One region of the Agrobacterium sp. 16-172Ci genome, then DNA from elsewhere that is predicted to be linked to it. Evidence: riboswitches for the same ligand, from Rfam matches in the RefSeq annotation. Region 1 holds a riboswitch; the other holds the start of a gene.

Region 1 (4,209 bases):
TATAACCGCTCTTTTCGAAATAGGCGCGGTTGATGCCGGGCGGAAAACGGATCGCTTCGGCGCCGTCAGCGCCGCCCGTGCGGTCGATCAGCCGCTCGAAGGCGGCAATCACGTCCTCGAACTGGCCGCTGCGTCCATAAAGACCGTCCACACCGGTTTCAATCAGCAGGCCTTCTTCGAACAGTCGATCGAGAAACGATGTTTGCATGTCCATGGTCTTATCCCAAGAGGCTGGTGTCCTGCCTGTGAACCAGCAGGAGATTGGCGGAATTGCCGAGAATGCGGTCGTTGGAAATCATCAGGCGGGCGGAATGCGCGTCGCGCAGGTGGCGACCGAGGCTATAGGGCGTGCCGTTCTTGTAGCCCATGATGCCGCAGACCAGCATGGCATGGTCGATGATCTCGAGAATGGTTTCCGAAGAGCAGATCTTCACATTGTTCATGGCGACGGCAAAGGCCATGGACATCAGTTTTTCGGGGTCGCTCTTGGTGTCCTCGTAAGCCTTTATGCCGGCGATGATGTTGGATTTAACGACCTGCAGCTTGGTGGAGACCTCGGCAAGGCGGATCGCGCCGGGAGGAGCGGTGCCGGGCGATTTGCGCGCCGCGGCTCTGACGAATGACTGGGCGCGCAGCACCGCATCCGAGGCGATGCCATACCAGACGGCGCTCCACAGGAGATGCGAGCTTGCAAGCATGGATTGTGCGGCGATTTCCGCAAAGGGTTTCGGGAATATCTGCGCCGCCGGCGCTTCGCCACGAAACAGGAAGCCGTCCGAACAGGTGCCGCGCATGCCGAGCGTATCCCAGACATGGGTCTTTTCGAGCGTGTACTGGTTTTTCAGAAAGACCGTCATCACCTGATCGGCGGGCGCGGCATCCTTGTGGGCGCGCGAGGTGATGAGGATCGCATCGGCATTGCTGCCATAGGAAATGACGGTGGCGTCCTTTTCCAGCCGGCAGAAATCGCCTTCGACCTCGATTGCACAGATGGAGTTGCGCAGATTGCCGCCAATGCCGCCTTCGGTGGTGGCGGAGCCGAGCAGAAGCTGTTCGCTGGCGATGCGGCTCATGAAGCCGGCATGCCATGCGCTTGTCTCGCCGTGTTCCACCAGGCTGGATGCCTTGATATGGTGCATGGCGAAAATCATCGCGGTTGCCGAACATGCCTGACCGAGCCGAGCGCAGATATCGGCGATTTCCTGTAAGGACGCGCTTTCGCCGCCCAGCGAAGAGGGGACCTGGATGCCGAGCAGGCGTTCCTGTCGCAAGGCGTCGACGGCTTCCTGTGGGAAGCGGCCGGTGACATCCACATCATCCGCGTGTTTGGCGGCAATTGCCGCGACACGGCCCGCGCGCGCGGACAGCGTTTCATCCTGCGGCGCTACGGTGACGTTCATCAGGCTGCCTCTTTACCATCCAGAATGAGCTTAACGGTGTCTTCAATGGCCTTGATGCTCGCAAAGGACTTGCGGTTCAGCAGATTGTCGGGGAATTCGATATCGAATGCTTCTTCGATGCCGAGCATCAATTGCACGGATGCAAAGGAAGAAAGGCCCGCCGCATAAAGATCGGCTTCATCTGCAATCGTATCGACAGGGGTTGGAAGCTGGCCGAATTTGGCCAGTATTTCACGAATAGTCGCGTTCATTCCGACGTATCTCCCATGAATTTCACATCAGGATGGTTTGTGCTTATCGTTACGTTGCAAACGATAATATTCGCCTAAACCGTTAGGTTAATTACAACTAACGGCAGCATGCGCCATTCCCGCACCTTTGCCAAGCATGGATCGTCGGCCTTGACAAATGCCGGTCGGTGTTTTTTGCTGTGGCCATTCACCAGGGGTGTCCCGTCAAGGGGCTGAGATTCTGCTTTCATGCGCAGTGACCCGTTGAACCTGATCCAGTTCATACTGGCGTAGGGACGGTGCAAAGACCGAAGGTCGGCTGGCGTGTGCATTGCGCTGTCGGCGCTGCGGTATTTTCCATCATTCCGGCTCGAACTGGGTCTCCACTGTCAAACTTTGGAGCCTCAAGATGAATATCGCTGCCAAGAATATCCCGTTGTCGGTTACTACGGGGCCGCATGCCGCCTCTACCAAAATCCACAAAGCCGGGATTTTACATCCCCATATCCGCGTGCCGATGCGCGAGATCGCCGTTCATCCAACGGCGGGTGAACCGCCGGTGACGGTTTACGATTCCTCCGGTCCCTATACCGATCCTTCGCATACCGTTCTGATTGAAAAGGGTCTGCCGCGTCTGCGTCATGACTGGATCGTGGCGCGCGGCGATGTCGAGGCCTATGACGGCCGGCACGTCAAGCCGGAGGATAACGGCTTTGCCACCGGCGAACGCCTGACGCCTGAATTTTCCGTGCGCCACCAGCCGCTCAGAGCCACGGCCGGTAAAGCCGTAACCCAGCTTGCCTATGCGCGGGCAGGTATCATCACCCCGGAAATGGAATTCATCGCCATCCGTGAAAATCTCGGGCGCGAGGCGGCCAAGGAGAAGCTGGCGCGCGACGGCGAAAGCTTCGGGGCGCATATCCCTGACTACGTCACGGCGGAATTCGTGCGTCAGGAAGTGGCGGCCGGCCGCGCCATCATCCCTGCCAATATCAATCATCCGGAACTTGAGCCGATGATCATCGGCCGCAATTTTCTCGTCAAGATCAATGCCAATATCGGCAATTCCGCCGTCACCTCCTCCATGGCGGAAGAGGTGGAGAAGATGGTCTGGGCGATCCGCTGGGGTGCGGATACAGTCATGGACCTATCTACCGGCCGCAACATCCACAATATCCGCGAATGGATCATCCGCAATTCGCCGGTGCCGATCGGCACGGTGCCGCTCTATCAGGCGCTTGAGAAGGTCAACGGCATTGCCGAAGACCTCAATTGGGAAGTGTTCCGCGATACGCTGATCGAACAGGCGGAGCAGGGTGTGGATTATTTCACCATTCATGCCGGCGTGCGGCTGCATTACATCCCGCTCACCGTCAACCGCGTCACCGGCATCGTTTCGCGCGGCGGCTCGATCATGGCCAAGTGGTGTCTGCATCACCATAAGGAGAGTTTTCTCTACGAGCATTTCGACGAGATTTGCGATATTTGCCGTGCTTACGACGTCTCCTTCTCGCTGGGCGATGGCTTGCGTCCCGGCTCGATTGCCGACGCCAATGACGCCGCACAATTCGCGGAGCTGGAGACGCTCGGCGAGCTGACGCAGATCGCCTGGGCAAAAGATTGCCAGGTGATGATCGAAGGCCCCGGCCATGTGCCGATGCACAAGATCAAGGAAAATATGGACAAGCAGCTGAAGACCTGCGGCGAGGCGCCCTTCTATACGCTCGGGCCGCTCACCACCGATATTGCGCCGGGTTACGACCATATCACCTCCGGCATCGGTGCGGCGATGATCGGCTGGTTCGGCACGGCGATGCTCTGCTACGTCACGCCGAAGGAACATCTCGGCCTGCCGGATCGCAACGACGTGAAGGTCGGCGTCATCACCTACAAGATCGCCGCCCACGCCGCCGATCTCGCCAAGGGCCATCCGGCGGCACAGGTGCGGGACGATGCACTGTCGCGCGCGCGGTTCGAGTTCCGCTGGGAGGATCAGTTCAACCTGTCGCTGGACCCGGATACGGCGCGCTCCTTCCATGATGAAACCTTGCCGAAGGAAGCGCACAAGGTCGCGCATTTCTGCTCCATGTGCGGGCCGAAATTCTGCTCGATGCGGATTTCCCACGATATCCGCGCCGAGGCGCAGAAGGAGGGACTGGAGGCCATGGCCGCACGCTTCAAGGAAGGCGGTGAGCTTTACATGCCGCTCGCGACGCCTGCGGATGCCGAATAGCATGCGCGTTCTGGTCAAGGGAACGGGGGTCGCCGGTTTGACGGCGGCCTTCGAACTGGCGCGGACCGGTGTTACCGTCGAGGTTTGCGAGCGCAATGCCGAACCCTCTCGCGGCGCATCCTGGTATGCGGGCGGCATGCTGGCGCCTTGGTGCGAGCGTGAAAGCGCTGAAGAGCCGGTTCTGACGCTCGGTCAGGCGGCGCTCGATTGGTGGGATGAAGCGACACCCGGCCTTGTCGTCCGTAACGGCACGCTGGTTGTCGCGCTGGCCCGCGATAAGGCGGAGCTTTCGCGTTTCGCATCGCGGACCGACGGTTATCGCTGGGTGGATGAGGGCGAAATCGCC
Region 2 (4,209 bases), on a different contig from region 1:
AGCAAGCTCCGGCAGCGGCGCGACATCGCCAAGGCTCGCATCGACCAGCGCGTTGAGGCGGTAATCAACCTTGTTCATGCTCTATCCTTGCGTGATTTGTGATGTCTTCACCGGAAATTTCGGAAAGCGCATCCAAAAATGCCGGTTCGAAGCTGCCGGGGCCTCTGGCGTGCTTGGCCGCAAGTTCGGCGGAAACGCCGGTGACGGCAAGGGCGGAGGCCGCCGCCGTCAGCGCGTCTTTTTCGACAGCCATGAAGGCGGCGATGACGCCGCCCGAAAGGCACCCCGTTCCCGTCACCTTCGCCATCCACGGATGACCGTTGACGATCCTGACGCTGCGGGCGGCATCGCGCAGATGATCTACCGGCCCCGTCTCAATCCTCACCACGCCAGGCACATCGCCGATCAGGTTCATTTCGGCGCGATTGCCGCGTACGATGGTGGGGGAAAGTGCAATCAGTTCGCGCGCGAATTCCAGACGCGACGGCGAATAGTCGCAATGTACGGGGTCGACGATCCACGGCTTGCCGGATGCATTGGCTATTTCGATCGCCAGCCGGATAACCTTGCGCCGCTCGGCATCCAGTGTGCCGAGATTGACGGTCAGCGCATCCGCCTTGGTGACGAAGCTCTCGATTTCCTCGAGCGAGGTGGTCATGGAGGGGATGCCGCCGACGACGGTGATGCCGTCCGCGGTGAATTTCTGCACCACGGTGTTCATCAGGCAATGCACGCGCGGGCGCCTCTGCCGCACGCGCTCCAGAATCTCGGCGGCCTTTGCCGCTGTCGGAAAAGTCGTCGTCATGGCTGCTGCAGCTCCACGGCGATGTCGTCCGCCGCCGGCGCCTGCTTGATCAGCTGCATTTCCTGCATGAAAGCGCCGAAACGGGCGTAGCGCGCGCGGTCGAGCGCGGCCGGGCGTTTGGCGAAACGCGGCAGCGTGTCGAAGAAGGCCTGCTTGTTCAGCGCATCGTCAAGGTTCGGATAGGCTTTGATGAAAAGCTGCCAGGATTCCTGCGGATGATTGGTCATGAAGATCGCGGCCTGTTCCACGGCGGAGAGGAAACGCGGCAGGCGGTTGTCTTTTGCGAGATCGCGGTGGGTGACGAAGATCAGCTCGTCATAGGCCGGCACGCCGTGTTCCTCCGGGAAGAAGGAGCGGCCTTCGTGTCCCTCGAGCTTCATCTGCGTCAGCTCGAAATTGCGGAAGCCGCCAAGCGTGGCATCCACCTTGCCGGCGATCAGCGACGGCGAGAGCGAGAAGTTGACGTTGATGAGTTCGACATCGTCCTTCGTCAGGCCGTCCTTTTCCAGCATGCGCTTCAGCATGGCATCCTCGAAGCCGGAAACGGAAAAGCCGACCTTCTTGCCCTTCAGGTCTTTCAAGCTCTTGATCGGCCCATCGGCCAGAACGGTGACGGTGTTGAGCGGGGTTTCGACCAGCGTGCCGAAACGCACGAGCGGCAGGCCGGCATCGTGATCGAGATAGAGGTTCGGCTGGTAGTGCACGCCTATATCGGCCTGTTTGGCCGAGACAAGACGCGGCACGGCGGAGGGGTCTGCGGGTGGAACCAGTTCCACCTCTAGCCCCGCATCGGCAAACAGGCCGCGTTCCCTGGCGATCACCATCGGCGCATGATCGGGGTTCACGAACCATTCGAGCAACACGGTCAGCTTATCTGCTGCATGCGATTGCATGGGTGAAAGCACGCTTGTCGCCGCGACGACAAGGGAAAGAAGAGTTCGTTTCATGGTGCCAAAAGTCTCCGTAAAGATCTGAAAGGAATGGTGTGTTCTGTTTCGTTGGCCCAGGGGGCAAGATTGGCGGTCGAGAAGTCCACGATGAGCCGCAGCAGCACCGCCATGATGGCGAGAATGGCCATGGCGGCGAACATGGTGTCGGTCTGCATGCGGGCATTGGACTGGATCATCACGAACCCAAGCCCCGCCGAAGCGCCCACCCATTCGCCGATGACGGCGCCGAGCGGGGCAAGCGGCGCGGCCACCCTCAAGCCCGAAATCAACGATGGCAATGCCAGCGGCACGCGCAACCGGGTGAGGATCTGCCAGTGGCTCGCCTCAGTCAGCGAGGCGGCGTCGAGGATGGCGCGATCGGTGCGGTTGAGCCCGTCAGTGAAAGCGGAGGCAACGGGGAAGAAGATGATGATCGCCGTCATGACCACTTTCGAAGCCATGCCGAAACCGAACCAGAGGACGAGGATGGGGGCGAGCACGAAGACCGGAAAGGCCTGCAACACCAGAACCATGGGCCAGACGAGGCGGCCGAGGCGCGGGATGGCGGCAATGGTGAAAGCGACGAGAATGCCGGCGGTGATGCCCGCCGCAAGCCCGAGCGCCATTTCACCGAGCGTTATCAGCGCCTGCCCGAACAGGAAGCCCGGCTGACGCCAGAAAGCGCCGGCAACATCGGCTGGCGATGGCAGGATGTAGCGGGGCGGTGAAAACAGCCACGTTCCCGCCTGCCAGAAAACCAGCAGAAGACCGACACCGTTCAGCGCATGGGTGGCACGCATGAGCCGGACCTCAGACGCAGACGCACCGTGTGCGAAGGACGGAAGGTTTCAGCATCATCATTCGTCTCCAGATATGACAATCTCGGAGATCAGGCAAAGCGGAGAAGAGAAAGGGCAGCGCCTGTTGGCGCGGCAGTTCCGTTCCTACGCCGGCATGACCCGGATCAGGTTCAAGGGTCCGGCTCAACGCCATCTCAGCACCGCTCGGTGCTCCCCTCGGAAGATTTTGTTTTGTAGGTCAAGTTTCATAAATGTCAACGTCCCGCCGCCGATCCGTCGTCAGGCGTGATCGTGAATGCCTGAACGGGCCTGCGCTGGTGCGCATCTCCCATTGGCGTATTAGTTATTAAGGAAATTAGATTTATCGAAAATTAGTTATCTCTAGAAACTGCCTTTCAATATTGTTCGGCTAATTTTCGCTCCGGGAAAAGTTCCGGGGGCGAATTTGAAGAACATCTGGCAGGATAAATCGGGAAATTTCGGCATTCTCAGCGCCCTGTTGATGGTGCCGCTGATTGGGGCGGCCGGCGTGGCACTCGATGTGACGCATGGCATGGCCGTCAAATCGGACCTGCAGATGGCGGCGGATGCCGCGGCGCTTGCTGTGGTTGCCGATACGTCGGCGAGCGTTCAGAAGGCAAAGGAAATGTCGGGCGACGGTGTCATTTCGCTTGGCAGCAGCGAAGCCTCCGCATTCTTTGAAAGCAATGAGCGGGCCAATCCCGATTATAAGCTCCTGTCTCTTGATGTGTCGGTGATCAAACACGGTAACGCCATCGAATCCTCGGTCAGCTTCAAGGCATCCGTCGGCACCACGCTTTCACGGATACTCGGAGAGGATCTCATCACCATTTCGGGCAAGGCGACGGCCAAATACGAGACGGAAACATTCAGCGACTTCTATGTCCTTCTGGATAACACCCCCTCGATGGGGGTTGGCGCGACGCCAACCGACGTTGCTAAGATGGTTGCGAATACGAGCGACAAATGTGCTTTCGCCTGTCACATCGTGAAAGACGGGGTGGTGGATAAGAACAGCTATTACTACAAAGCCAAAAGCCTCGGGGTCACAACGCGCATCAATGTGGTGGCGCAGGCCACGGCAAGCCTGATGGATACGGCGAAGTCCATGCGCAAAAGCAGCAATCAATATCGTATGGCGGTTTACTCCTTCGGAGAGAAAGCGGAAGATACGAAGCTGCTCGAAGTCGTGTCGTTGACATCTGATCTGGCGACCGCGAAGAAGAAAGCCGCTGAAGTCGACCTGATGTCGATCCCCAAGCAGGGTTTCAACAACGACCAGCAGACCGATTTTGACCGGGCACTGACCCAGATTGGCGACAGGATCGGCTCTTCGGGCACCGGTGCGAGTTCGGCGAGCCCAGAGAAGATCGTCTTCTTCGTGTCAGACGGCGTCGGCGACAGCTACAAGCCATCCTCCTGTACCAAAAAAACCACCAGCGGCCGCTGTCAGGAGCCGGTCGATATCAAATATTGCACGAAGCTGAAGGAAAAAGGCTTCCGCATAGCCGTGCTTTATACCACCTATCTGCCGCTGCCGACCAATGGCTGGTACAATAGCTGGATCGCGCCATTTCAGCCGGAAATCGGTGCACGCATGCAGCAATGCGCTTCGCCGGGCCTGTTCTTCGAAGTCAGCCCGTCGCAGGGCATC

Evidence for each region. Region 1 has a riboswitch for thiamine pyrophosphate ahead of thiC (phosphomethylpyrimidine synthase ThiC). Riboswitches for the same ligand answer to the same signal wherever they lie in the genome.
Region 2: it holds a riboswitch for thiamine pyrophosphate, as region 1 does, so the genes downstream of both, ACQZ40_RS19505 (ABC transporter permease) here and thiC (phosphomethylpyrimidine synthase ThiC) in region 1, are expected to answer to the same signal.

The regions. Positions count from the first base shown of each region.
Region 1 is NZ_JBNWBW010000002.1:355,425-359,633, forward strand. Features, by position in the region: gene ACQZ40_RS04605 (amino acid--[acyl-carrier-protein] ligase) at 1-214, opposite strand, end outside; gene ACQZ40_RS04610 (acyl-CoA dehydrogenase family protein) at 219-1,400, opposite strand; gene ACQZ40_RS04615 (acyl carrier protein) at 1,400-1,651, opposite strand; TPP riboswitch at 1,834-1,945, shown strand; gene thiC (phosphomethylpyrimidine synthase ThiC) at 2,040-3,863, shown strand; gene thiO (glycine oxidase ThiO) at 3,865-4,209, shown strand, end outside.
Region 2 is NZ_JBNWBW010000024.1:42,975-47,183, forward strand. Features, by position in the region: gene thiE (thiamine phosphate synthase) at 1-78, opposite strand, end outside; gene ACQZ40_RS19495 (hydroxyethylthiazole kinase) at 65-805, opposite strand; gene ACQZ40_RS19500 (ABC transporter substrate-binding protein) at 802-1,752, opposite strand; gene ACQZ40_RS19505 (ABC transporter permease) at 1,749-2,534, opposite strand; TPP riboswitch at 2,659-2,761, opposite strand; gene ACQZ40_RS19510 (pilus assembly protein TadG-related protein) at 2,980-4,209, shown strand, end outside.